Regions from separate parts of the Bacillus thuringiensis genome, predicted to be linked through region 3. Evidence: riboswitches for the same ligand, from Rfam matches in the RefSeq annotation. Region 3 holds a riboswitch; each other region holds the start of a gene.

Region 1 (10,059 bases), 1.3 Mb from region 3:
GTTTTTTATAATCCGATATAAGGAGATGGATCAACTGCGTTTGTCTTGCCGACATTCCATTCTCCAAGATGAAGTTCGAAGTGTAAATGTTGTCCGTATGATTGGCCCGTGTTCCCCATAAATCCAAGCTGATCGCCTTGTTTTACAGTTTGTCCATTCGATACAGAACGGCTATTCATATGAGCATATACTGTCGTATATGTTTTTCCGTTTATACGGTGAGATAAATACACTACGTTTCCGTAACTAGATGATAATTCTGAACGAATAACAACGCCATCTGCAGCGGCGATAATTGGAACCGTTCCCGAAGCAGCGATGTCAATTCCTTTATGGTTATCTAAAGAACGTACACCAAATCCGGAAGTTTTTGATCCAGCTGCTGGTTTGATAAAGCCACCGATATTTGTATCATGTGGTGTTGGGGCTGCTTGAGTTGCTTGAGCAGATTTAGTAGCTTGTTGTTTGCGAGCCTCCTCTGCCTGGCGAGCTTCTTCCGCTTTACGAGCTTCTTCGGCCCGTTTTTCTTCTTCAATTGCTTTTTGAACAGCTTGACGCTGATTTTCTAAAATGCCTTTGGATTCTTCTAATCCTTCAATCTCTGAATCTACTTTTGCTACTTTCGTATGTAGATCGTTAATAAGAGTTTGTTGCTGTTGTTGGTTATTTTGTAATTCTTGCTGTTTTTGTTCTAGTTTTTGCTCAGATTCTTTCAGTTGTTGTTCTTTTTTCTCAACAGCCTCTTTTTCTGTAGTTACAGCATTTTGATCAGATGTTTGTTTTTTTACAATATCTGTATCATTGTTTAATATTAAACTTACGGAGTACATATTATCAACAAGATCGGCAATATTTGAAGAATTTGTTAGTACCTCTGTAATGATATTTGTACGAGGTTTTTCTTGCATAGATTGTAATCGTTGTTTAATAACTTCCTGACGTGTATCTATGTTTGTTTGTAATTGTTCAATATGTTTCTTTTTGTCAGTAATTACTTGTTGAGTTTTGCTAATTTCTTTTTTTGTATCGTTTAATTCAGCCTCGTTTTTATTAATAGAAGTAGTTAATTCATCGATTTTCTTCTGTAATTCTTGAATTTCTTTTTCTATTTGTTCTTTCTCGACTGATTTATTTTGTAAGTCACTTTGTTTGCCTTCTAATTCAGATTGAATGTTAGATAATTTATCTTGATTTGTTTCAGCGTATACGGGTGAAAGTAACGGGGAAGCAAAAATCGTTCCTGCTGCTAAAACACTAAACGCTGCAAATTTCTTTTTCATAGTTGTCTGACTCCTTTCCCTATGAATGTTATATATCATAAGAAGAAGAGTGTCTATCGTTGTAATCATAATGTAAAGAAAACTTTATAAAATTGCTAAGTTTTGTCGGAATTTATCATTTTTCAACTTTAATTGTCATAGTACTTACATGTTATTTACTTGTGTAACAAAGGTATATTTTGGGATTTATCTGTGAAATTAAGGAGAAAACTAAGAGTTTTTATGAGGTGAAATATTACTTGAAAAGCTAATAAAACACTAGTGAGGAATCGTTCTCATGTGAGGTTTTCTGACATGAGTCTACTTTTTGTCAAGAAAATTATTTGCGTTCGGGCAAACTTATTTTGTTGTCAGATTTTAATTTTTGATTTATGATTTTTAACAGGGACAAAATGTAGTGAATTGTCGAATAATATGTAATACTCTTAATTTCAAGTTTTATAGAGATAGAATGAGAGATAGAGTGAAACATCGAAGAGGGGGTTACAACAAATATGAAAAGAATAGGACTTGCATGGCAAATATTAATAGGACTTGCGCTTGGTATTGCAGTTGGGGCGATTTTCTTTGGCAATCCGGCGGTAGTGAGTTATTTACAACCAATTGGTGATATTTTCATCCGATTAATTAAAATGATCGTTGTACCGATTGTTGTAGCAAGTATTGTTGTTGGGGTTGCTGGTGTTGGCGATGTAAAAAAATTGGGCCGACTAGGCGGAAAAACAATTATTTACTTTGAAATTATTACAACAATTGCAATTATTGTCGGTCTATTAATTGCGAATATTTTCCAACCAGGAAAAGGCGTAAATATGGAGCAGTTAACAAAGACAGATATTTCGAAATATACACATACGACAGAGCAAGTACAAAGTCATTCATTTGCAGATACATTTGTAAATATTGTTCCAACGAACATTATGAAGTCATTAGCTGACGGAGATATGCTTGCTATTATCTTCTTCTCTGTATTATTTGGTTTAGGTGTAGCAGCAATTGGTGAAAGAGGAAGACCGGTTCTTCAATTTTTCCAAGGTGTAGCTGATGCGATGTTTTACGTAACAAACCAAGTTATGAAATTTGCACCATTTGGTGTGTTTGCGCTAATTGGAGTTACAGTTTCTACATTTGGTCTTGCTTCATTAATTCCATTAGGAAAATTACTAATTGTTGTATATGGAGCAATGATCTTCTTCGTTGTAGTTGTCTTAGGACTTACAGCGAAAATATTTGGAATTAACATTTTCCAATTCTTTAAGATTTTAAAAGACGAGCTGATTTTAGCATATTCTACAGCAAGTTCAGAAACAGTTTTACCAAAAATCATGGAGAAAATGGAGAAATTCGGTTGCCCAAAAGCAATTACATCTTTCGTTATTCCGACAGGTTATTCATTTAACTTAGATGGATCAACTTTATATCAAGCAATTGCGGCTATTTTCTTGGCGCAAATGTACGGTATTGAGTTATCTATTACGCAACAAATTACATTATTACTTGTATTAATGGTTACATCAAAAGGTATTGCAGGTGTACCGGGCGTATCATTCGTTGTATTATTAGCGACACTTGGTACAGTAGGTATTCCACCTGAAGGTTTAGCGTTCATTGCTGGTATTGACCGTATTTTAGATATGGCTCGTACAGCAGTTAACGTTGTAGGAAACTCTTTAGCAGCTGTAGTTATGTCTAAGTGGGAAGGTCAATATGACGCTGAAAAAGGACAAGCTTATTTGAAAGAGATTTCTGAAAAAGGTCAAGCAGCTTAATTATAATATGAACAAGCTCTCACATAATATGTGGGAGCTTTTCTGTATATAGAAGAGGAGCAGACATAATGAAACGTAAATATGGTGATGGTTCTTCGTGGAAGAGACTAATAGAAAAGGGTTATACGGTTAAGCAAGTAGAAGAGGGAATGCTCGGAATACTGGATATAAAAAAGGTGAGAGAGCCTAGTTGTAAAGAATATGATGGTAAAGAAATTTGTATTGCAGGTAATGGGTATACATGGGTTCAATATTTTATTAATGGAAAGAACTTTGCGATTACAGCTATGTTAGATGATAGGCACAATTTAGTGCAATATTATATTGATGTGACGAAAGAATATGAAATAGATGACCGTGGTTTACCGTATTTTGATGATTTATATTTAGATGTAGTATTATTACCTAGCGGTAAGGTGTATGTATTAGATGAAGAGGAGCTAGAGGACGCTTATAAAAGTGGCGATGTCACGAAGGAAGATTATGAGCTAGTTTGGTACACGACGAAATGGATATTAGCAACAATAAAAAATAGTGAATTTTATTGGATTTCAATATTGGAAGAAGAAATCGAAAAGTTAAAATGATTATTGTATTCAAATTTTTGTATAATTACCAAAAAAATCTATACAAAAAATAATTGACTTTTGTTTTGTAAGCGAGTAAAGTTAGGGAAGAAATTATTATTAAAAAATAAATATGAAACCTTCTTATAAAGAGAGGCGGAGGGACTGGCCCTACGATGCCTCGGCAGCGGACTCGATTTCAGAGTGCTGTGCCAAATCCAGCAAGCGTGTGCTTGAAAGATGAGAAGAGTGTTTCTTATAGATGTATAAGACCTCTTCTCGTCGGAAGAGGTCTTTTGTTATTCATTAGAAAAAAGGTTGAAACTAGGGAGAGATGGTACTTTGAAAGAAACGAGAGGAAATGGTTTAGCTTTATTACCACTTGGGATATTTTTGGCGCTATTTATTGGTTCTGGAATTATTACAGGTGATTTCTATAAATTGCCGATACTTGTAGCGATTTCAATTGCTGTAGGAGTCGCTTTAGTGATGAATCGTAAAGAAAGTTTTAATGTGAAAGTCGAGCGGTTCGCTAAAGGTGCAGGAAATCCGGATATTATGATTATGGTATTAATTTTTGTGCTTGCAGGTGCATTTTCTGAAACTGCTAAAGGAATGGGTGGAGTAGACTCAACTGTTAATTTAGCGTTAACTATTTTGCCACCAGGATTTATCGTAGCTGGAATCTTTGTTATTGGTGCATTTATTTCATTAGCGATGGGAACATCAATGGGAACAATTGCAGCATTAGCACCGATTGCTGTAGGTATTAGTGGTCAAACTGATATCTCAATTGCACTTGCGATGGCTACTGTTGTTGGCGGAGCGATGTTTGGTGATAATTTATCATTTATTTCAGATACAACAATCGCAGCTGTTCGTTCACAAGGAACAGAAATGAAAGATAAGTTTAAAACGAACTTTTTAATTGTATTACCAGCGGCTATTATTACAATTGTACTATTAGTAATAGTTACTTCAGGAAGTGATACGCAGATTAAAGCGCATAGCTTTGAGTGGATAAAGATTTTACCGTACGCAGGAGTACTTATTACAGCGCTACTTGGCTGGAATGTACTTATTGTATTAACTGGTGGAACTGTACTATCTGGTGTTATCGGTCTTATAGATGGAAGTTACACGTTAGAAAGTTTCTTTAAAAGTGTAACGACTGGAATGGGCGGTATGATGGAGTTAGTGTTACTTGCTATATTAATTGGCGGTATGGTTGAATTAATCCAATATAATGGTGGTATTCAATATTTAATGAATGTATTAACTCGTAATATTCGTTCGAAAAAAGGAGCAGAATTTGGTATTGCTGGTTTAGTGAGTATGACGAATATGTGTACAGCGAATAATACAATTTCAATTATCTTTACAGGCCCGCTTGCAAAAAATATTGCAGATCAATATGAAATAGACCCTCGTAAATCAGCGAGTGTATTAGATCTTTTCTCATGTTGTGTGCAAGGGTTAATTCCATACGGTGCCCAAATGTTAACGGCAGCAGGATTTGCAGCGTTATCTCCGGTTGAATTGTTACCATATGCATTTTATCCAATTTTAGTTGGAGTATGTGGGATTGTTTCTATTTTAATTGGGTTTCCAAGGTTTTCGAAAGTAGCTGAGAAAAAAGAGTATCATAAAACAGCTTAATTTAATATGAACGTTAGTAATTAAAAAACGTGCAGAGAATAGACTCTGCACGTTTTTTTTGCGTAAAGGGCTGAATATGACTCGGTCTTAAGTCTGAGTTAAAAACGGTTCTTAAGCTCGTTATGGAAAGATGAAAAAATAGTTAAGATAAGAGTATCAAATCGAAGGGAGGCAAGCACAAGATGAAACAATTTCTAGCGTTTATCGCAGCCGGTATTTTGGCTTTAATTGCTCTTGGTAGTCTTGCTGGTATTGTAGGATTCGCAATCGGAGCAGGAGTTGTATATTGGAGCTATAAATCATTTGTGCGAGCTAAGTCATTTTTTGGAAAGTTAGCTTGGGGTATTGTTGGTTTAATCGGTTTATCCATTGCACTTTCTCATTCACCAGCATTAATCGGTATCGCTGCTTTAGTGGTTTTATACTACGGATACCGTGAGTGGAAAAAAGAAAAAGATGTAGTTGTTGAGTCTGCTCCAGAAAGTTCTAAACCATATAGCAACTTTGAAGATGAGTGGAACAAATTAATGAAAAACTAAAACAATAAATCAAATTATAAATAAAGTAGAAGAGAGGAAGATTTATAATGAAACAATCTTTATTCGGACGTGTACGCGATGCAATTTTAGCTGATTTTCATAATGTGTTAGATGAGAAGGAAAGAAAAAATCCAATTGCGATGTTAAACCAATATTTACGTGATAGTGAGCGTGAAATAACAAAAATTGAGAAGTTAATTGAACGTCATAAAACATTAAAATCTAACTTTGCTCGTGAGCTTGAGCAAGCACGCTATTTCGTTAACAAAAGATCAAAGCAAGCTATCATTGCTCAAGAAGCAGGCGAATTACAATTGCACGAACGTGCTTTAGAAGAGGTAGCTTATTATGAAGGGCAAGTAACTCGATTAGAAGAAATGTATGCAGGTGTTGTAGAGCAAATTGATGAGTTAGAGCGTCGTCTTTCTGAAATGAAAAATAAATTAAAAGAAATGCACGCAAAGCGTATGGAACTAATGGCACGTGAAAATATGGCACATGCAAATCGTCGTATGAATACTGCGATGCATAAAATGGATGAAAATAATCCGTTCTTACGATTTGAAGAAATTGAAGATCACATTCGTGACTTAGAAACTCGTATGAATGAAGAGCATGAGCGTGACACATTTGATATGAAAATTGCAAAACTTGAGCGTGAAATGAAGGAAAAGAATGATGTATCGTTAACGAAAGAGTTAACAAAATAATAGTAGTATATTATAAAACAGGCTTATGATATAGTGATAGGAGAAAAGGTGTTGGAAAGCAATGCCTTTTCTTCTATGTATATGTGACAAGAAGGGGGGGAGCTGAAATGAAGAAACATTTTTCAAAGACACAATTAATGGGGATGCTCCTCATCATATTTGGATTCGGTCTTTTTCTTGATATGATACTTGGACATTTTGAACCAGGTGGTCTCATTTTTGCATTTATTATGCTTATGTTTGGAAGGCATTATCGTAAAAAGAATCGTTATGTACGGGGAAATGTATTTTTATTTGTTGGTGGTATCGTATTTTTATTCTTCTTATTTTCATCAGCAGCATTTGTTCTTGTCGTATTTGCTTGTTTAGCTTTAATTGGTTATCAATTGATTCAACAAGGACATCAGCAAAAAGCAATGAAGGTTGAAATTAAAGAAAAAGGGATTATAGACGAAGAGAAGCAAATATATCGTACAGAACCATATTTGAAAAATATGTTTGTAGGCAATGTACGAATGATGGATCATATTTATGAACTTGAGGATATTAATGTTCAATATGGTGCTTGTGATGTGGAAATGGATTTAACAACTGCTATGATTCCAGAAGGAGAAACAGTAATTGTTATTCGAGGTGTCGTTGGTAATATTCGTTTATATGTGCCATATGATATTGAACTTTCTTTAAATCATTCTGTTCTTGTCGGCCGTGTGCTCTTGCCAGGTCATGAAGAGACAGGGTTTAACCGCAATGTTACATTTAGAACAGAGCAGTATAAAGAGGCTCCTCGTCGTATTAAAATTATTTCTTCGCTTGTCGTAGGCGACACGGAAGTGAGGAAAGTATAATGAAGAAACAAAAAAATATTTCGTGGATGTATATTCGTTATTCTATGTTGTCCTCTGTTAGTATCGCACTCATTTGTACAATTGTATATGTATGGAAAAGCGAGCAACAAGTGTATGATTTATTATGGAAGGAATCCATCGCTTCTGTTCCAATTGGCTTGTTTATTATGACTACAAGTTTACTTATCGGGGGAATTGTAGGATATGCAATCGGTTACTATATAGAGCAGCGTATACAAGGATTAAATACTTTTCTATTTGAAGTAGAGCGAGGGAATTTTCCGAGCGATGTTTCGTTTACTGCAGATGATGAATTTCATGAAGTGGAACGAAAAGTAATCGCTCTGGCTCGTCGATTAGAGGAGCAAGCGGGACTCTTTCAAAAAGTAACGAATGAACGAGCTCATTGGAATGAAGAGATGAGACAAGAAGCGATATCTCAAGAAAGGCATCGTTTAGCAAGGGAGTTGCATGATTCAGTAAGTCAGCAGCTTTTCGCAATGTCGATGATGATGTCAGCGATTAATGAACAAATAACTGAATTTCCAGATGTGACAAAAAAACAATTACAACTTGTTGAAAATATGGTTGTAAATGCTCAATCAGAAATGAGAGCATTGCTCCTTCATTTACGTCCTGTACAATTGGAAGGAAAGAAACTGACAGAAGGTATAGAGGAATTATTAACGGAATTATCGCGAAAACAACATATGAAAATTGAATGGCTTATTGAGCCAATAGAATTAAAAAAAGGTGTAGAAGATCATTTATTCCGTATTGTGCAAGAAGCGCTATCAAACACGTTGCGACACGCGAAGGCAAAGAAAACAGAAGTGCGCCTTCGAAAAATTGATCAATATGCGATTTTAAAAATCATTGATGACGGTGTTGGGTTTGAAGTAGGCGTTAATAAAGCCGGTTCCTATGGCTTAAGATCGATGCAAGAGCGTGTTCATGAAATTGGTGGGACACTCAAGGTACTTAGTTTCCCGGCCAAAGGTACACAAATAGAAGTGAAAGTACCGATTATGCTTGAGAGAGGGGGAGAAGTATGATAAAAGTATTGCTTGTCGATGATCATGAAATGGTTCGTATGGGTGTATCGGCATATTTATCTACACAGCCAGATATTGAAGTAGTAGGGGAAGCTGAAAATGGAAAAAAAGGATCAGAATTAGCACTGCAATTAAGACCGGATATTATTTTAATGGATCTTGTTATGGATGAGATGGATGGTGTCGAAGCAACACGTGCTATTATTCAAGAATGGCCAGAAGCAAAAATTGTAGTTGTAACAAGCTTTTTAGATGACGAAAAATTGTATCCTGTTATTGAGGCTGGGGCGACTAGTTATTTATTAAAAACATCAAGAGCAAGTGATATTGCAGATGCTGTACGAGCTACTTATGATGGAGAAACAGTATTAGAGCCGAAAGTTACCGGGAAAATGATGTCCCGTATGCGTCAAAAGAAAGAGCAACCTTTGCATGATGATTTAACGGAAAGAGAGTTTGAGATTTTGTTATTAATTGCAGAGGGAAAAAGTAATCAAGAGATTGCGGATGAGTTATTTATTGCACTGAAAACGGTAAAGACACATGTGAGTAATATATTAAATAAATTGAATGTAAGTGATCGTACTCAGGCAGTTATTTATGCATTTAGACATCAATTAACGAAGTGATAAAGTGAAACTTTAATTGGCGGGGGGATTCCTCGCTAATTATTGGATCGCTACAATATAGATTTGGCGTTAAAACCATTGAATGTTTTTATTGACGATAAATATTGTAAGCGTTATCATTGAGGTGTTAACAGTACATATAAAGGGGAGAATGTATATGTTAGTTCAAACTATATTCGGAATGGATAAGTCTAAAAAATTAGGGGATTATGTGAACGCATTACAAGCACTTTGTGAACAATATAATGTTGAAACAGATAAAATTGCGATTATTGAGGCAACAGAGGAATACTATTTATTTTTAGTAAAGCAAGAAGAGCACTATGATGTTGTCAAGGTAGAAACAGTTGATACGAATATTGAATATTATACGAAAGCTTATAAAATAAGCAGTTTTAATCATAATGCTTATCAAATGTAAAAAAACTCCCTTTTGGGAGTTTTTTTAGGAGGCTTTTACTTCGTTAGATTCGGTTAGTAATGGAACTTTTTTCGTACCGCTTAACTTAGCGATTGCAAGGCCAATAAGAGCTCCTGCTAATGCTGGTATTAGCCAGCCGATTCCTTCATTATATAAAGGGATAAATTCAAAATATGGTGTGATGAATGAAACTGAAATACCACCTTGTTTTAATCCATCAAATACGCTCACTACAGCTGCTCCGATTAAAGCACCTACATAAACAGAGCGATATCCACCGAAGTATTTATGAAGTAACGATAGTAGTACGAGTACAATCGCAATTGGATACACAACAAGTAGAATTGGAACAGAGATTGCGATAATTTTCGTTAAACCTAAGTTGGCAACTAATAATCCTAATGCGCAAATGATACTCGCGAACGTTTTGTATGAGAATGTAGTCAATAATGTTGAAAAATATTGGCTGCACGCAGATACGAGTCCAACGCATGTCGTTAAACAAGCGAGTGTAACGATAAGAGATAATAGGAGCAAACCGTACGGACCGAATAATTGTTGTACGATAACAGTAAGTAGCTGT
Region 2 (10,059 bases), 2.4 Mb from region 3:
ATTAGCAACACCCGAAAATCAAAAAACAAAAAAGTAAGCGTCATACAAAAAATAAATAAAAACAATTTCACTACCCCATCCATACGATGAAAATATGTACTATGCACCTTCCTCCCTCCTATTACTATCTAAATAAAGTTCCATAAATTTTTCCGGACATGCAATCCCACTAAATTTAACAAGCTTGGTTAAAGAACTCTCTCTTAAGTTAGCTATTTGTAACGTTTCTTGATCACCAAATACATTAGACACTGTATTATCCGCAATAATTTCCCCTTCATGTAGAACTACTGCACGGTCTGCATATTCTAGTGCGAGATTCATATCGTGAGTGATAAAAATAAATGAAATACCCTTTTTAGCTAGGTTATTAATAAACGACATAAATTGTTTATAATGATAATAATCTTGTCCCGCTGTCGGTTCATCTAATATGATAAGCTTAGGATTTGTTGTTAATACAGATGCGATTGTTAATCTCTTTTTTTGCCCATAGCTTAGTGCTTGAATTGGCCAATTACGAAATGGATATAAACCACAAATTTTTAAAGTTCCTTCTACTCTATTCTTAATTTCTTCCTTAGAAAAATTATGTAATGTTAATGTAAATGAAACTTCTTCAAAAACAGTAGGCTGTGTAATCATATGATTTGGATTTTGCATCACGTAAGATATGATTTTCCCACGTTTACGAATAGACCAAGAACTAATATTTTCACCTTCTAACAAGATTTTCCCATTTTTTATTTTGTTTATGCCTATAAGACTATGAGCTAATGTGGATTTCCCTGCTCCATTATGTCCCAATAGTGCCACAATTTCTCCTTCATATATTGAAAGGTTTACATTTTCTAATACTTTTTGTTTATTAGGGTATGAAAATGATAAATTCTCCACTTTAAGTAATTCCTTGTTTTTAGTATTACCTTTTAATATGACTTGTTTCTCCATCCACTCTTTTAGAACGTTGCCTATCTTTTCTTTTTGAAGGTTTTCCATTGGATATATTACGTCATTATTACGATCAAAATGTAATCTCTTTAATGCTTCGATGTAAATAGGCTCTCTTAAGCCAATACGTGGCAATATATTTGACGCTAAGATTTCTTTTGGTGTTCCTATTGCAATGACTTTACCTTCATCAATTAATATAACTTTGTCTAAATCCAGCTTTAAAATTTCTTCTATCCTATGTTCGATAATGACAATCGTTTTATTATATTGCTCATGTATATCTTTCATAAGTTCTATCGTATGTACGGCGCTTAGTGGATCTAAGTTCGCTAACGGTTCATCGAACAATAATATATCCGCATTTGTTGTTAATAAACCAGCAAGAGAAACTGTTTGCTTTTGACCTCCTGATAATTCATGTGGACTTTGTTTATGAAACGTATGCATCTTCACCTTTCTTAATGAGTCCGAAACAATCTTTTTCATGTCATCTTGATTTACACATTCATTTTCTAAATAAAAAGCTACATCTTCTTCTACTGTCAGACCAATAAATTGAGCATCTTGATCTTGCAAAATTGTTCCCACATTTTTACTCTGCTCGAAAATGCTGCCTTTTCGCGGATCTTTTCCAGCAATTAAAACGTTACCAGTACTAATCCCTTCATAAGAAAATGGGATTAGCCCATTGATACAATGAGCTAATGTCGACTTTCCTGAACCACTTCGTCCAGCAATTAGCACCTTTTCTCCAGGGTATATATGAAAGGTAATATCACTTAAAGTAGGCTGCGCAGCATGCCCATATTGAAAGGTAAATTGTTCAAACGAAATAATTGGTTGCATGTTAACATCCCTACTTTTCAATTTTTAAATGTGTATGTTTCTTATTAGATTTTGCCAAGCCAATTGTAAGTGGCAATCCAACTACTAAGAAAACGATAACATCGGAAATTGTTGCTCCTAATACTTGTATAACAATTTTGTCAAATGGTTCTCCCATCACAATAATATCGAATGCCCCAGCAAATATAATAGCAATGACAATACCAACTAACCCAGTAATTGCTAAATAAGAAATATGCCCCTTGTTAAACGACCCGTTTTTCACACTAAAACCAACTCTTTTTTGAATAAGACCCATCGAAAAACCAATAATCCCTGAACTAATAACCCAGCCCCACCAAATCCCCCAGCCAGCAATCGTATCTGTTACTGTATGACCTATAAGTCCGATTAACAGTCCTGCCACTGGACCAAATAATGCTCCAAAAACAGTTAATATAGCTAATGCTGGTTTAATAAATGTATTCGGTGCAATAGAAAATCCCCAAAGTCCTAATATCCCGTATAATGCTGCTCCAATACCGATTGCTACTACTAACTTTGTTGATAATTTGTTCATTACAATTCCCCTCTCATATTAGTCAACTTTTATTACTCTATATTTAATTTAAAAATGAATTATGCATCTACACTCCCTTTCTATACAACAAAAAATGACCTCTTATATAAGAGGTCATTTTCTTTCACGTTCAAGAATCCTCTTATCTTTCAAAAAACACAACGTGTCCTCTGCGGAATTAGCACCTTCCTATAAAATTGCATAGGGGTTGCTGAGGTTTCTTAGGGCCGTTCCCTCCACCTCTCTGGATAAGTATTAATTTGTAATTCGTATTATGGCACTAAAAAGTGTAAATTTCAACACTTTTCTTACTATTTTTATTTTTTGTTAAATGGCACATTTAAATCATTGTTTTCTTATCGGAATTGTGAAATAATGAATTCAAAATCGTTTCGGGAGGAATGCATTATGAAAGTTATTGGTTTGATTGGAGGATTAAGTTGGGAATCTACATCATTATACTATAAACATATTAATACGCTTACACTCTCTCAATACGATCAAAATGCAAAGTTAGTTTTATATAGTATGGATTTTGGTGAAGTAACTACTTTATTACAAAACCATCAATATGAAGAAGTGAAAAATGAACTAGTTACAGTTGCAAAGAAAGTTGAAAAATCTGGGGCTGAATGTTTATTAATGTGTTCAAATACCGTACATCTATTTGCCGAGGAAGTAGAACAAGCAATATCTATCCCGCTTCTTCACATTGGTGATGTAAGTGCTAAAGAAATGGTAGAACAGAATATAAAACGTATCGGACTATTAGGAACAAAACAAACGATGGAGCAAGATTTCTATAAATCACGATTAGCGAAATATAACATTGAGACAATTATCCCAAATGACGAGGAAAGAACTTTTATCCACCATGTCATATTAGATGAATTAAGTAGAGGGATCATTTCAGAAACATCTAAAGAAAAGTTATTACAAATTACAAAATCATTAATTCAAAACGGCGCTGAAGGTATATTATTAGGCTGTACTGAAATACCTTTACTCATCTCCCAAAATGATCTCACTATTCCCGTTTTTGATACTGCTTTTTTACATGCAAATACTGCTGTGCAATTTGCTGGATAGGAATATAAAAGCATAAAGGTGAGAACCTCTATGCTTTTATATTATTACAATTATTTATTTAAAAGAGATTCAATAACTGCAATTGCTTCTTTTGAACCACCACATTCTATAAAGCTATCATTCAGTTTTCTTATACCATTTTTATACTTTTCATTTGAAAGAACATCTGTTACAGCCTCTTTTAAAGTGTGCACATTAACATGTTCTTTCAATAGTCTATGTGCCGCTTCAAGCTCAGTTAATCTTTGCGCTATCATAGGCTGATCTTTATCATGCGGTATTATTACAAATGGGACATTATAATGAATGGCATCGTGTACGCTATTCATACCACCATGTGTAATAAAAACATCTGCTTCATTTAATATTTCTGATTGAGGTACGTATGGAGCAATTATAAAATTATCTGGCGCTTGCTTTATTTTTGAAATATCATTTCTATCACCAATTGCCATTACAACTATCCCATCAAAATCTGAAAAAGTATCAATACAAGTATTAAAGAATGGTTCGAGTCCTTCAAGCAGTGTTCCCATTGAAATGTAAATAACTTTCTTCTCTTTAAGTGATTCCAGTGGAAACTTTATATTTGTTTTACGCTTTGAAATGCTCGGTCCAATAAAAATGTTATTTTCTCCGAACGATTCGCTATTAGGTTGGAAATAACGACTTGTGTATACGAAACAAACATCACCCTTATTATTCATAAATTGAAGATTATTCTTTGGTTTTACTCCAAATTTATGTTCCATCTGATTTAGTAATTTTTCAGAGATCTCCTCTGGTTGGAATGGTATATCTGCATTTGGATGAAAAGGTAATGTCTTCAAAAACTCTGAAGGAATTAAAAATATAGGTGAGGAAACTACACCTGGAACTTGTAAATACTCCTTTACTAACTCTCCCGCGCCAAATATATCATAAATTACGAAATCAAAATTTATACTTTCACATAATTTTTTCGTAATTTCCAATATATATAAAGAAGTTTGAACATGCACATGAAAGAAAGCATTTAACCCAGATGAGGTTTCAGCATCAATAGAAATCTCCTTTAATAGATCCGGATGAGTATGTACAGTAGCTCCTAAATCTTCAATTCTATCCTTAAAGTTTGCCGTTGTAATATAATGTACGTGATCCCCTCGTTCAGTAAAGGCTTTTACTAAATTTAATGTAGGGTTTACATGTCCCTCTGCTGGAAAATTAACCACTAAAATATTTAGCACTTATTCCTCACTCCTTACATTTCACTGTTTTAATTAAGCATACTGTTATTTGTACATGTAATCGTCCCCTAATAGTCCTAAAGTGCTTGTTACATTATGTTGATAAATAATTTTCAGTCATCAACATAAAAAAAGCATCTACCTATGTAGATGCCTAACCGTGATAAGGAGTGTTCTGTGAGGTTAGAACAAGCTTTTCTGCTTGTCCTATGCTATCAATATATGATTTATTTTATAAAATGTGAATCGTTAATAGAATTATTTTATCCATTTTATATGATCAAATGGATAAAATACCATTTCTACCTTACCTATTATATTTGACTCATCAATAAGTCCAAGTGTATTCCTACTATCTTTACTATGATTACGATTATCACCTAACACAAATAATTTATGCGTAGGAACTTTTATTTCTCTAAAATTTGAAAAACGATTGGATACTTGTAACATATCTAAATGTATATACGACTCATCACGCTTTTTACCGTTAATATATACCTCATCCTCTTTTAATTGTATATTATCCCCCGATAATCCAATAATTCGTTTCACATAGTAAATAGGCTCGTCTTCTTTTTTTATGATGACAACATCCCCATAATGAAAAGACGATAAACAGACGTTTACCTTATTAACAAGTATATAATCTTTTTCATTTAAAGTAGGTTGCATCGAAATTCCTTCTACCATACAAAATAAAAATGACTTATTAATAAAAATAACCCCTATTATAATTAAGATGTAGCTACATATGTTCCTCCAATATTTTAGAATAAACAGCTTCATATATACCTCATTTCCAATCTATCCCCAGATAAAAACGCCTCTAGTTCACATGAATGCTAGAGACGTTTCGTCCATTTTAATTCTCTTTAGAGTTATCTGTTTTTGGCGCTTCACCAGTTAATCGCTTATTTTTCAAATCAAAATAAGCATCTAAAACTTCTTTTCCAATATCGGAGTTAATGCCCGATTTATCATTTTCAACCCACGGTACTACAACAGAAAATGCTACTTCTGGATCATCATATGGCGCATATCCAGCCAATGTTAAGTTATAACATTCTCTACGATCGCCTTTCGCATTTCGCCCAATTTCATTTTCTCCACCATATACAGTTTGTGCGGTCCCTGTTTTACCAGCTGGTTTATATGGTGCTTTTTGGAACACTCTTACTCCCGTTCCATCTCCTTCTTGAAATACTTTTCTAAATCCTTCTTTTACTTGATTAATATATTCTTGTTTCATATCGATTCTATTTAAAACAACGGGTTCTATTGATTGTACTACTTTACCAACCTCATCTTTTTGAACGGTTTGTTCTCTAATCTCTTGAACAATTTGTGGTTTCATTCGATACCCTCCATTTGCGATAGTCGAAATATATTGTGCAAGCTGAAGTGGTGTATACGTATCATATTGTCCAATAGAATAATCTAATAAGAAACCAGGCTGATGATCTTTTCTTCCAATTTGTCCTGCAGTTTCATTTGGTAAATCAATACCAGTTTGTACGCCTAATCCAAATTGCCTGAAATAATACCTCATTTTATCAAAATATTCTTGTTTAATATCTAGTGAACTATTTTTCACATAATCCACTCCAGCAATTTTTAATGCTATATTAAACATATAAACGTTTGAAGATACTTGTAACGCTCTTAGATCGTCTATATCACCAAAATTTTTCCAAGACTTCTTCTCCTTAGTTCCTTTAAACTTCATAGGTGCATCATAAAAATGTGTTCCAGGAGTTATTGCATTTGTTTCAAACCCTGTTAACACTGTCGCACCTTTAACCGTTGATCCAAGCTCATAAGAACTAGTCAGCGTGCCTAAAGCGTAATCTTCTACTTCCATTTTCCCGTCTTTTTCTACAAGCTTTTTCCCAGCCATTGATAATACTTGACCATTTTTGGGATTCATCATCACTACGAAAGCACGGTCTAACATTGATTCTGATCCTTTATATTGTTTTAATATTTTTTCTATGCTCTCCTCTACTTTTTTTTGCAATTCCATATCTATTGTTAAAGTTAAATTTTTACCGCTTTTCCCTTCAGTAACAGTTTCCGTTCTAATAGTATTTCCTTGTTTATCAGCAATGCTTCTTACTTCTTTTTTTGTACCATGAAGTACATCTTCGTATTGCTGTTCGATATAACTTTTGCCGACCCTATCATTTCGACTATAATCACGCACTAAATAATAATCTAATCTTTCACGTGGCAATCCTTCATCAGCATTTGAAACGTTACCAAGGACAGAACGGAATAGACCATCATTTACATAGATTCTCTCCCAATCAACTGATGCATCTACCCCTGGGAGGTTCGCTAAATTTTCACTAATCACCGCATATTCCTGTTCACTAACGTCCTTTTTAATAATTTGAGGTGCCATTTGAAAACCTGAGGTCATTTTACTTTTAATAGCTAACACTTCTATATCTTTAGCTGTTAGTTCTTGAAGATTTTTATCTGTAACGCGCTTCCTTTTTAAATCTTCTATTTTTTTGTCTAGCTCTTTTCCGGTAATATCCTTATTTCGGAACTTATCTATTTCTTTTTTGGATACTAAGTCTTGAGCAAGTTCTGGATTTAATTGCATCCAAAAGTCTTTCTTATCAGTCTCAGTTAACTTATCAATATCTTCTTGTGGCATTTCAATAATGTCTGCAAGTTGTCTTGCTGATTTTAATATTTCTTCTTGTTTTACACCTTTCACCTTTGTATATGTAATCGTACGTAAAGACTTATTATCAACTACTGGATTTCCTTCACGATCAAATATTTTCCCACGTGGTACAGAAAGGCCCACGGTTGCATTTTCTCTCTTCTCTACTTCATTTTTATATGTTTCTCCATCAAAAATTTGCACTTTCCCTAACTGAATAATAATGCCAGAAAATAATAAAAATACACAAAGGAATAAAATATTTAACCGGAGAGGTAATACTCTACCACTTTTCTTCTCTTGCTTTTTCACCTCGTCATAATCTCCTCCTTACAATATTCCAAATAATAATCACATTTCTATATTAAAAGTAATGTACATTTTCTATACATTGCTTTGTACAAATATTAATATAATGTTTAAAACTTAATAGAAATTAAAACAAAGGTAAAGAAAAAGTAAAGGTTACTAAATTTAATATAAAAATACCCAATAACAAAAAGCTTAGCTTTCACTAATCGCTTTGTTATTGGGTATTAAGTGATTTAAGAATTACTACTAGTGCGTACTGCTATACATTTATCGTCACAATTCGACAGAGGTTGTTTACTTTGTACTTTCGGTAAGTAAATAGTTACCGTTGTCCCGACACCAACCTCGCTCATGATACTAATTGTCCCTTGATGACTTTCAATAATTTTATAACTTAACATTAATCCAATACCAGTCCCTTTTTCTTTCGTACTATAAAAAGGTTCACCTAATCTCTTAATTCTTTCTTCAGGTATGCCTATTCCTTCATCTATTACATGAATGATGACACCATCATCATTTATTTCTTTTATGTGAATTGAAATTTCCCCACCATTTGGCATAGCTTCGATTGAATTTTGCAAAATATTAATAAATACTTGTTTCAATTGATTTTCTGAGCATTCAATAATTATATCTTTGTCATCCGTAAATAGTTCAACTTGAATATTTGTCATAATTGCTTTTGTATTCATTAACGATACGACATTTTTAAAAATTTGATAAATATTTTTCTTTTCTGTATTTATCTCATCTGTTTTAGCAATTGACAGAAATTCTTGCAGGATCGCTTCTATCCTTTCAATTTCAGAAAGCATAAGATCAAAATATTTTTCTTGATCTTCTTTATTAATTTGGAATAACTGTATAAAACCTTTAATTACAGTTAAAGGATTTCTCACTTCATGAGCTACACCAGCTGCTAATTGACCAATTGCTGCAAGCGTATCTGATTTGTTTAACAATTCTTCTGTCTTTTTTCGCTCTGTAATGTCGCGTACAATAATCATAATTTTATCACGTAATAATGGTAAGCACCTAGCTTCAAAGAAATCAATACTTCCATTAAGTGTGAGTGGATATTCTACAATTACATTCGTTCCTTTTTCCTTCACTTGATTAATGGCTTCCTGAAACTGCTGCGCTACTGAAGATGGTAATACTTCGTAAAACTTTTTTCCCATAAAAGCTTCTGCGGGTACGTAAAACTTCGTAGGAGATCCTGCCTTGTAATCAATAATCGTGCCATCATCTTCTGTTAAGAAACATAAATCTGGTAAAGCTTTAAAAATTAATTCCAGTTCAGATGTTTGTTGTTTTAACTGCTCTTCTATCGCTTTTAAATGCGTAATATCTACACCAACAGCCCAATAACTATATCCTGTTACAGGAAACTGTTCTGATATATTCGACCACATTATTGTTTTGATTTCACCATTTTTACACGTTAAGTGCATTTCCCAATCTCTGAAATTCTTTCCACAAGTTAAAAATTTCTTTTGTATTTGCTGCCGATAACTATGATCAGGATACAATAATTGCAGTGCATTTGGATTTCCAATTATTTCTTCAGCGGTATAACCTGTTACAATTTCACATTCTCGGTTCCACAAAACAAAATCTCCATTATAATCAAGCGCATCGACCATAACAGGCATGTTTTGTAAAATCGTATGTAGTTCCTCCTCTTTTCGAGAAAGCAACGTTGTATTTTTACTTTGAAATACTTTTATTGCGCCATCTAAAATTAAACTTGAGAGCATTTCAAAGTATTTTTGACAACTGAAAATTTCACTTTTTTTGGACCATACAACAAAAGAACCTAAATGTTGATTGTATAAGAAAATGGGGATTTCAATCTTTGGAAGTTTACTCTTTTTTATCTCATTCATTCCGAATGAAAAAACACACTCTTTTTCAGCATCAAGAAGTTGATGTGATATGTTAGTTAATTTATAAAATTGTTCTGCCATGGTTTCTATTGTACTCACATCAATAAGTTCCATTAGCCGCGAATTCATTCCTTTTTCACCTCAATATGTAAAATTAATACAAATCTAAAATTCATACTTCTCCATTATACGAAGAAAGCTAGTGTAGGTATATAGCTGTAGAATAATTATTCAAATAAATTTTATTTTTCAATTAAAATAAGAAAAGAATATACATACTGAATACACCTTTAATTAGTATATATTTCGCTCATTCCTCATTTATTGTCTAGGTAACTTGAATTCCTCCTTACATTCACTGAATTTTCACTTGAGAGTCATACGCCTCACTAATAGCGGTATAAACATGCAATAAGTATAAAGTTCATAAAATATTCACAATTTTTATGAAAAATATAAACATTTATTCCAATATATTCTATATAATGAAATGTAATA
Region 3 (10,059 bases):
TTCTTTCGTTTCTTTCGTATCTTTATTTCCATTACACCCTGCTAGAAGGAGCATACTTCCCATTACAGCAATACCCAAAACCTTCTTCATCTCTTCTTCTCCTTTTATCTACAGCTATTACTCATTATAGTTTCTTTTATCTCCACTTGTTATTATACCGAGAACGCCCTACTTTTTACACTTAAGACGACATCGTAATATATATACCAACATGTTTGTCACAGTATCGTCACTTTATACAAATAACTTTTGCAATGCTTTACTACATCACCTTACAAAACTGTAAGCACACATAAAGAACAAACCATGCTAGACTTACATATGCATAACGCAAACATATGTAAGTTTTTAAGGAGAATCATCTATGTACAACACAATGCCTTTTATGGGAGAAGATATTCGTGTCCTTATTCGCGAAAAATCACTTCATATCGAAAATACAGAGAGCCTTCGCCGCGTATTAAAGAAGAAGCATGCTCCATTTAAGTTAGCTCAATATTTAAAACAACAACATACAAATCAATTTCATACCGTGCTAAATATATCGGATAAATCATTAACAATCGAAATCATCGGTCATGTCTACATTGGAAACTTCGCAGATATCTTAAAAGAAATCCCACGTATACCGAAGATTGCTCCTATTATCGTTAAAAAAGCGTATAAAATTACGGACCATACCGATATTATCGACTGCGGGGAAAAAGAAGTCGATAGTAATCGCTGGGTGTGGGATAAACTTGCTGTTTTATATGATACGATCATGAATAATATGTATGAGGTATTTCAAAAAAATGAAAAAAAGAACTGATTCAAACATTCCCTTTGAATCAGTTCTTTTTTGTTAAGCCTCTAAATTTTGTCTTTGTTGCAGTTCAAACTGCTTCTCACTTCTTCTGGCCATAAATAGATAACATAATACTGCTCCTACTTCACAAAGCGCAATAACAACACCCATCGGTAACGCTGTATTACTCCCACCAATACCTACTAGAGGTGCAACAAGCGCTCCTGAAATGAACTGTAATAAGCCTAATAAAGCTGATGCTGTTCCTGCAGCTTGTTTTTGATTTCTCATCGCTAATGAGAACCCAGTTGTTGATACCACCCCGACACTTGATACAACAAGGAATAACGAACATAAAACACCGATTAAACCTATTCCTAGTACGATTGTCAGTAGTAAAGATAGGCCACCAACAGCTGCGATAATAATACCAGCAACAAATAATGTCTTCTCATTCACTTTCCCCGCTAAACGACCCGTTATCTGACTAGCAATAATAATACCGATGCCGTTAATCGCAAAGAATAAACTAAATTGCTGTGGCGATGCTCCGTATATGTTCTGCAACACAAATGGTGAGCCCGAAATGTATGCAAACATTGCCGCTGTTACTAATCCTTGTGACAATGCATATCCCATAAACAGACGGTCCTTTAACAATTTTCCGTACGTCGCCAAAGTCCCTGACAAACCACCCGTTTCTCTTTCTTCAGGAGGTAATGTTTCACGCAATACAAAAGTAGCTGAGATTAACATGAATACGCTAATTGCTCCAAGAACGATGAAAACACCGCGCCACGTTGTAAACTGTAATAATTGCCCTCCAATGATTGGTGCCAAAATAGGTGCTGCTCCGTTTACTAACATAAGCAGTGAGAAAAACTTCGTCATTTCAGAACCTGAGTACATATCACGTACCATTGCACGTGATATAACAATCCCGGCTGATCCTGAAGCTCCTTGTAGGAAGCGCAATAATACTAATGTCCAAATAGATGGCGCAACAGCACAAAGTAAAGAAGAAGCAATATAAATAATAAGAGCAATAATAAGTGGTTTGCGTCTTCCGTAAATATCGCTAATTGAGCCAACAAATAATTGTCCTACTGACAACCCAAGCAAACAAGCTGTTAATGTAAGCTGCGCTAGGGATGCACCTGTTTGCAAGTCATCCGTTAACTTCGGTAATGAAGGCAAATACATATCAATAGATAATGGCCCAATCGCCGTAAGTGTTCCTAATACAAGAATCATCCATAACCTGTTTGCCTTTACAGGTTTATATATTTCGTGATTAACTTCATTCACTTTTTCAATTCACCCTTTCCTATATACACTGAATCGTAACAATTATAGTTACATCATAAACATACGTCAAGTACAGCGCATTTTCCTCTTTCATAATGTAAAAAAAAGCGATAGAAATTCTATCGCTTTACTTTTTCACATTGCTATTCGTAAATTTAGATACCGAGGCCATCATCTCTCCTGTATCTAAATATGTAATTTGAATTGGGTCTCCTACTTCTGTAAACATAGCATACGGGAATTTCTTCACCGGTATCATAAATACCTTTTGTTCATTCTCTAAAAGTACGTACACGATTGTATTTTCACCTGATTTCTCTTTATATACACGTTGTACAATACCTTCTTTTTGCGCTTCTTTTCCTGTTGAGGTTGGTCTAAAGGTATCACCATTACCACTCATTACGTTTTTATAATTCTCAAGCGCTTCTTTCTGCGAAGAACCTGTCGCAAATATTTTTGCATTAGCAGCATATACAACTGTATGTGCACGTACTAGGCCTCCGTCATCAACAACCGGAATAATCCAAGCTGGTTTTCCGTATACGTTATAAATGACAGGCATTGTCCCATGCCATTTCTCTCTCTTAAAGGAATTATCTACTACTTCTGTAGCTGCTGAACCATCCATAATCCCCTTTACTTCTTTTCCATTATAGTAATATAGCTTGCCTGTGCGTGCATCTACTAATGAATAGCCTAGGGCTGAATCTACTCCTTCTTTTGGAGAAGTAAAGTCTGTAAAATAATACAGTGTTCCATCTTTACCAAAGATCGGGGTCACGCCTTCTTTCGTTCCCCACTCAGTCGGAATTTTCATATCTGTTTGTGAGAATTTCGTATTCCAAAATCCGTGAATATATTTACCAAAGTACGTATTTAACGTAGATGCAGTCTCATGATTTAATACACCATCAACAAATTTAGGTGCCTTTCCTTTATTATATCTTTTCACTTCACCTGTTTGTGCATCTACTACGACAACACCTTCTACCTCAAATCCAGATCTTCCTGAAATAAATTCACCATACGTCATTGTATAATATGGTTTTCCTTTATCATCAACCTCAAATTTAGGTTTTCCTTTAAAGATTAAATTTGGTTCTGCTTGCCTTACCACACGCTCTAACTTATTACCAAAAAACATGCTTGGCACATATTTCATTTTATAACCGAGGTGCAGTTTCGCTTCCGCATCAGGATTCGTACCTGACATCGTTACATACCCTGGAATTGTCTCAGCTTTACGCGCTTTAAAAAATCCTGAAACTTCAATTGGCGCTACATATAAAGCTTCGCCGTTTACCATTTGTGGCGTTAATTCTCCTAGCTCAAAATAAGCTACTTTCGGAATATCACCAAATACTTTTTTCATCTTATTCTCCGCTGTCTTTGGCGGCACTGTAAACGGCTGGTCATTTTCAGTAAATGGCTCTGAAATATCTTTCTCTACCTTAACAACAGAATCATATTTCTTTTGCGAGATTACTATATCGTGCAAATAACCAAAGTAGCCGTAACTTGCGAGTAAAATAAACATTAGAAGTCCTTTTAGCGTACCTTCTAATTTCCCTATTTGATCTTGTGAAAATAAAACAAGCCCAATTAAAATTGCTACTGCAACAGAATAATGAGTAAGAATCGAATCTACTCGATCATCAATTAGCCAAAAGTATTCATAGATTGCAATACCTATCCAAAATAAAACAGGAATAACTAAAATAGATGATTTCTTACCCTTTACAACCTTCTTATCTCCCTTCTTATCCACTGCTCGAAGCTTACTACTGCTTCTTGTCCATGGAATCAAAAACAAAGTAAGAATAGCTAAAACTACAAATTTCATCAAAGGCACTGTCCCCTTTTCTTTTGTATTCCCTTTTAGTATAACAAATAAAGGGTATTAAGGTGAAAATAGGAATAGTTATATTTTTTTACTACTTAATACAATCCCGCTCACTACATATAGAATAGATGCAATATAAAAAATTGTACCAATCGTAAAGAAATCTACTAAATATCCCGTGGCAATAACCGCTACTGCTCCGCCAATGGATGTCCACACATGGTATTTTCCAATCTCATAACCAGCCTTTTCCTGCGCAACCTTTCGTGCTAATGAAGTCTTCTCAGTATTACGCTGCACAGCACCTAAAACTCCCATTACAATTTGAAGAATATACACATGCCATACTTCCGTGGCAATCGGAAAGCAAAGCATTAAGATTGCCATGGACCAAGCGTATATTATTAATAATTTTTTATCCCCTACTTGATCAGATATCTTTCCCACTAGTGGATATACAAGTGCTGATGTTAAAGCAAATAAGCCATACGCCCAGCCAAATTGCGAGAAGCTATTTCCAACGTTTCGAAGCAATAATATATAAAAAGGAAATACCATACTTCCTGCCATCATGATGATACTTTGCGAAGCCACAAATCTTCTATATGTCATTTCGTATACTCCCTATAAAATAAATTCACAAATCTCTCTTCTGAATCTACTTCCTTCTTTTTCTTGAGAAATTCTTCAATACGAGGATATGCCCTCTTTAACTGCTCTTTCGTTGGATAAGAATAATACGGCAAATAGTAACTACCGTTATGCTTTAAAGTAACATCAATCATCTTCCGAATGACATCCTCTGTTTTCTTTATCTCACTCTCTGAGCGTCCCTGGTTAATCAAAAGAACCAGCGCAAACATATCATCTTTCGCATAGGACAAAACTGCATTTTCATTCTTTTCCACGTAACGAATCGTAATGTTGAGTAAATTAAACTCTTCTTCATTTAATGCGTTACGTAAATCATCTATATACTCCGTGAAAGCATCTATAGGCACAAAGTATTCTTGTAACACTTCGGTCCTATTTGGATTTTCATATTCCATAAAAGCACTATCTGATCTCATAACATTATTACGCGTCTCATACTTTCCATCTGTACGTTCAAAATAACCTCTTTGTATATCCCAAAATGTATTCTTTCCCCAATCACTATAACGTGATAACCCAAGTAAAAATTTAGGTGCAGCTATAATATTTTCTTCCTTTAATTCACTGTACTCTTCTCTCATATTTTGATTTTGTGCCAAAGTATAATCCGTCACATACATCTCTTTTAAAAATGAATTTGGAGCAACAGAAATACGCGCTAAGTGCATACGAACATTCTCATCTCTTTTCACTTTCTCTTTGAAATAAGATGCGTATTCTTTATAATCTATCATTCTCGTGTGCATTTCATATAATTCATCATCTGTTAACTTCAGCGTCACATCTAAAATAACTCCAAATAAACCGTAACCACCAATGACATATGGAAATAACTCTACATTTTCTTCTCTACTTACATTACATACCGTGCCATCTGCCATTAACAATCTGAATGACTCTACTGTATCAATTAGTGCCTCATGACGAATATCACGCCCGTGTACATTTACACTTAATGAACCACCAACAGTAAAAATATTTTGAGACTGCATGACCTGTACCGCAAGGCCATATGGATTTATTTTCTTCTGAATATCATTCCACGTGACACCACTTTGAACTGTAATCCGCTTCTTCTCTGGATCGAATTCTAATATTTTATTATATCCTTTCATATCGAGCATCGTGCCATTCGGATAATATGTCTGTCCTCCTTGGCTATGTTGCATGCCTGCAATGGAAATTTTCTCTCCTGAAACTTTTGCATCTCGCACTAATTTTATTAACGAGTGCTCTTCCGTAGCACTTTCAACACGTTTTATTTTTGTCGGAAGCAATTTACCTACATCACTCATAATAGGATGATCAATTTGTTTTTTATACGTATGTACAGACGTTGCAAGCAAAACCGTATATGCGACAATGACCACTGCTATCTTTCTTTTTTTCAAAGGACACTCTCCTTATTAGCAACAAAAAGAGATACCCGTTCTTTCAGGTACCTCTCTTGACAGTGATTACTTTGCTGCTGGCAATTGTATTGGATCAAATTTATCATACGATGTAAACTTTGCATCCGTAATAATGTGCGCTTTATCCTTACCATTGCTACTCATAACCATATCTATCTTTGCTGATTCATATTTAAAATCTTTTGTAATAATATATTCCCCATCTATTTCTTCTATCTTTGCATTTTGGCCTTGTAGCATTTGTTTCTGCTTTTCATCCATACTAGCTAGCATACTCTCTGTCTCTTGCCCTTTTAATGCAAACTTCAGTTTATAATTATCTCCACTTTTCTCCATCTTTACTTTATTTAAAATTTCCGATGGAATCTCTAAATTATCTACCATTCCTTGAGTCGCGTTCATTCCGTTAGCATTTAATTGTTCCTCTGGTACAGACATCACTTCACCCGTATTAGGATTTTTCACCTGACCAGCAATTTTGCCACCTACATCATAAACAATAACCTCTGTACCAGAAACATTCATTTCAGAACGAGAGTTTTTTTTCTTCGGCTCTAGTTGCATTTTGGCCTTCATTACATTCATCTCTGTTCCTTCAGCCTTTATTCCCACATCATATGTCATCGTTACATTTTCTTCGTTTTTAAAAGCTTCATTCGCTTTATTGAAAACATCCTTCGCTGTTAATTCCTTTTCTTTCTGCACAGCTTCTTTTTTCGGTTCATCAGTCTTTTTTGTTTCCTCATTACTACACCCTACTCCTAGACCGACTGCAAGTACTAGACTTGAAATTAAAATAAGTTTTTTCATAACGTCCCCTCCTTCCCAAAAATAATATCATCTCTATTCCTATGAAATCTATATAATTCGTAATATTTATCTTTAAATTTATTTCCTATATAACAACATGTTTGAGAAAAAGTTTAAATATGATGTAAATAATAACAACTCATTTCAGGAGGTCATTATGAAAGCGATTATTTGCACAAAGTATGGACCACCTAATGTTCTCCAGCTTCAAAATGTAGAAAAGCCTAAACCTAAAAAAAATGAAGTATTAGTTAAAATTCACGCAACAAGTGTATCGACTGGAGATTGTAGAATACGTGGCTTTAATAGCCCCCTCTTATTTTGGATTCCTATGCGGATCATATTAGGTTTCAGAAAACCGAGAAAACCTATACTTGGCGTAGAGTTATCCGGTGAAATCGAAGACATTGGAACAGATGTAACACAATTTAAAAAAGGGGATCCAGTTTTTGCATTAACAGAACTCAACCTTGGTGGTTATGCCGAATACACATGCGTGCATGAAAGTGGATTAATAGCATTAAAACCTACCAATGTGACCTATGAAGAAGCTGCTGTTATTCCTTTTGGCGGAACTTCAGCATTGCACTTCCTTAGAAAAGGACAGATAAAAAAAGGGCAACAAGTACTTATATACGGCGCCTCTGGGTCAGTAGGGACGGCAGCCGTACAACTTGCTAAATACTTCGGGGCGACTGTCACAGCCATTTGTAGTAGTTCGAATTTCGATTTAGTAACAGCTTTAGGGGCAGACAACGTAATTGATTATATGAAAGAAGATTTTACTAAGCGGGGCGATCACTACGATATTATATTTGACGCAGTTGGAAAATATAAAAAGTCTCTTTGTACAGATGCATTAATGCCTAATGGAAAATATGTATCTGTGAACGGAATGATGGCAAAGGTCAGTAAAGAAGATATGAACCTACTAAAACAACTAGCTGAAACAGAAAAGCTAAAACCTGTTATTGATAGAATTTACCGATTAGAAGAAGTTGTAGAAGCCCATACGTATGTAGAAATGGGCCATAAGAAAGGAAATGTTTCGATTACCTTAAAATAAAATATATTCTGAAAATATTATTGACAATTCTTTTTGTACGATTTACTATTAGTACCATATTTAAAACTACATACACATACTCTTATCAAGAGTGGCGGAGGGACTGGCCCGATGATGCCCGGCAACCGAGCTTATGACGTATAAGCTAAGGTGCTAATTCCTGCAAAACGAGTTTTCGTTTTGGAAGATAAGGGAGGAATCTATTTCGTCTATTCGGCACCTCTCTTATTTTTGGGAGGTGCTTTTTATTTTGGAACGTATATGAAGGGGGATTTATAGATGAAAAAGGTATTATTAAGCATTGTAAGCGGAGCAGTATTATTATTAGGCGCATGTAGTGCGAGTTCAGATAAAGAGGTAAAAGCATTAGACGAGAAAAAGATTACTGTCGGTGTAACAGGTGGACCACATGAACAAATTTTTGAAAAGGTAAAAGAAGTTGCAGCAAAAGATGGTCTGGAAATTGATATAAAAGTATTTAATGATTATGTAGCGCCAAACGTATCTTTAGATGAAAAAAGCCTTGATGTAAATAGCTACCAAACGAAATCGTATTTAGATGTATTTAAAGCTGAACGCAATATGAAATTAGCTGAAGTATTTTCAACAGTAACATTCCCTATGGGCGTATATTCTAAAGATATAAAAGATGTAAAAGACTTAAAAGACGGCGATGCGATTGCTGTACCAAATGACCCAACGAATGAACTTCGAGCTTTAAAATTATTTGAAAAAGCAGGGGTTTTAAAAGTTGATCCAAAGGCTACAGAAAAAGCGACTGCAAAAGATGTAATTGAAAATCCAAAAAAATTAAAGATTGTCGAATTAGAGGCATCTCAATTACCAACGCAACTAAGTGAAGTAAAAGCAGCTGCAATTAACACAAACTTTGCATTAGGTGCAAAATTAAGTCCAGCGAAAGATTCTATTTTCCGCGAAGGAAAAGATTCACCATATGTGAACTGGGTTGTTGTTCGTACTGAAAATAAAGATGATGCCGTTGTAAATAAATTAAAGAAAGCTTATCAATCTAAAGAAGTAAAAGAGTTTATCGAGAAAAAATTTGATGGTTCAGTTTTACCATCTTGGTAGGAGCTGACGATAATGATTGAATTTAAAAACATATCCAAAGTATTTTCAACAAAAAAAGGGACTGTTGAGGCTCTTAAGTCTACTTCCCTTAAAGTAGAAAAAGGCGAGGTATTTGGAATCATTGGGTATAGCGGCGCTGGTAAAAGCACATTGATTCGATGTGTAAATTTATTAGAAAAACCAACGACAGGAAATATCATTGTAAACGAACAAGACTTAACAACGTTATCGACAAAAGAACTAGCAAAAGCGAGACAAAAAATCGGAATGATCTTTCAAGGATTCAATTTACTTAAAACTGTTACCATCTATGAAAACATTGCATTACCTTTACGCCTTGCTGGCATTCCAAAAGCGGAAATTAAAAAAAGGGTAGAAAAATATTTACGCATTGTCGATCTTTTCAATCGAAAAGATGCTTATCCAAGTGAACTTTCTGGCGGTCAAAAACAGCGCGTTGCAATTGCACGTGCACTATCACATGAGCCTGAAGTGTTATTAAGTGACGAAGCAACGAGCGCTTTAGATCCAGAAACAACTGATTCTATTCTTGATTTGTTATTAAAGATTAACGAAGAAATTGGAATTACGATTTTACTCATTACACACGAAATGAACGTTATCCAACGTATATGCGACCGCGTTGCCGTTATGGAACATGGATCTGTAGTCGAAAGTGGGACTGTGAAAGATATTTTCACAAACCCACAACATGTAACAACGAAGAAATTTGTAAATAGCGCCTTTGCAGCTAAAATTCCAGAAGAGGTACAGAAAGAACTACAGAATACTGGAGAAATTGTAACACTTTCATTTATTGGCACTACTTCAGGTGAACCTGCCTTAGCTGTTGCCACAAAACGTTTCCAAGTGTATCCGAATATTTTATCCGGTAATATTACGCAGTTAAAACATGAAGCATATGGGAAACTAGTCGTTCATATGCAAGGAGAACAAAATGAAATCCACCGTGCTTTATCATTTTTACAAGAGCAAGGAATCATTGTAGAAGGAGGTAGAACAGATTATGGGAAACAAGTCCTTTTTGGATGAATGGGGTAAAGTCATATGGGAAGCCACAATT

The links. Region 3 has a riboswitch for S-adenosylmethionine ahead of AC241_RS01005 (MetQ/NlpA family ABC transporter substrate-binding protein). Riboswitches for the same ligand answer to the same signal wherever they lie in the genome.
Positions count from the first base shown of each region.
Region 1: another riboswitch for S-adenosylmethionine. It lies ahead of AC241_RS07575 (Na+/H+ antiporter NhaC family protein); the one in region 3 lies ahead of AC241_RS01005 (MetQ/NlpA family ABC transporter substrate-binding protein).
Region 2: another riboswitch for S-adenosylmethionine. It lies ahead of AC241_RS13190 (ECF-type riboflavin transporter substrate-binding protein); the one in region 3 lies ahead of AC241_RS01005 (MetQ/NlpA family ABC transporter substrate-binding protein).

Region 1 is NZ_CP012099.1:1,430,447-1,440,505, forward strand. Features, by position in the region: gene AC241_RS07560 (murein hydrolase activator EnvC family protein) at 6-1,280, opposite strand; gene gltP (glutamate/aspartate:proton symporter GltP) at 1,775-3,049, shown strand; gene AC241_RS07570 (ribonuclease FAU-1 family protein) at 3,118-3,636, shown strand; SAM riboswitch class I at 3,757-3,862, shown strand; gene AC241_RS07575 (Na+/H+ antiporter NhaC family protein) at 3,958-5,274, shown strand; gene AC241_RS07580 (lmo0954 family membrane protein) at 5,457-5,813, shown strand; gene AC241_RS07585 (PspA/IM30 family protein) at 5,861-6,523, shown strand; gene liaF (cell wall-active antibiotics response protein LiaF) at 6,631-7,371, shown strand; gene AC241_RS07595 (sensor histidine kinase) at 7,371-8,426, shown strand; gene AC241_RS07600 (response regulator) at 8,423-9,055, shown strand; gene AC241_RS07605 (DUF3922 domain-containing protein) at 9,138-9,476, shown strand; gene brnQ3 (branched-chain amino acid transport system II carrier protein BrnQ3) at 9,501-10,059, opposite strand, start outside.
Region 2 is NZ_CP012099.1:2,550,108-2,560,166, reverse strand. Features, by position in the region: gene AC241_RS13200 (energy-coupling factor transporter transmembrane component T family protein) at 1-107, opposite strand, end outside; gene AC241_RS13195 (ABC transporter ATP-binding protein) at 100-1,800, opposite strand; gene AC241_RS13190 (ECF-type riboflavin transporter substrate-binding protein) at 1,811-2,359, opposite strand; SAM riboswitch class I at 2,499-2,614, opposite strand; gene AC241_RS13185 (aspartate/glutamate racemase family protein) at 2,768-3,448, shown strand; gene AC241_RS13180 (macrolide family glycosyltransferase) at 3,499-4,677, opposite strand; gene lepB (signal peptidase I) at 4,936-5,466, opposite strand; gene AC241_RS13170 (peptidoglycan D,D-transpeptidase FtsI family protein) at 5,543-7,669, opposite strand; gene AC241_RS13165 (PAS domain-containing sensor histidine kinase) at 7,903-9,690, opposite strand.
Region 3 is NZ_CP012099.1:170,777-180,835, reverse strand. Features, by position in the region: gene AC241_RS01045 (hypothetical protein) at 1-90, opposite strand, end outside; gene AC241_RS01040 (hypothetical protein) at 365-811, shown strand; gene AC241_RS01035 (multidrug effflux MFS transporter) at 845-2,104, opposite strand; gene AC241_RS01030 (DUF3981 domain-containing protein) at 2,223-3,941, opposite strand; gene AC241_RS01025 (MFS transporter) at 4,020-4,553, opposite strand; gene AC241_RS01020 (FAD-binding oxidoreductase) at 4,550-5,986, opposite strand; gene AC241_RS01015 (DUF6612 family protein) at 6,053-6,817, opposite strand; gene AC241_RS01010 (NAD(P)-dependent alcohol dehydrogenase) at 6,975-7,883, shown strand; SAM riboswitch class I at 7,963-8,077, shown strand; gene AC241_RS01005 (MetQ/NlpA family ABC transporter substrate-binding protein) at 8,163-8,975, shown strand; gene AC241_RS01000 (methionine ABC transporter ATP-binding protein) at 8,988-10,028, shown strand; gene AC241_RS00995 (methionine ABC transporter permease) at 10,003-10,059, shown strand, end outside.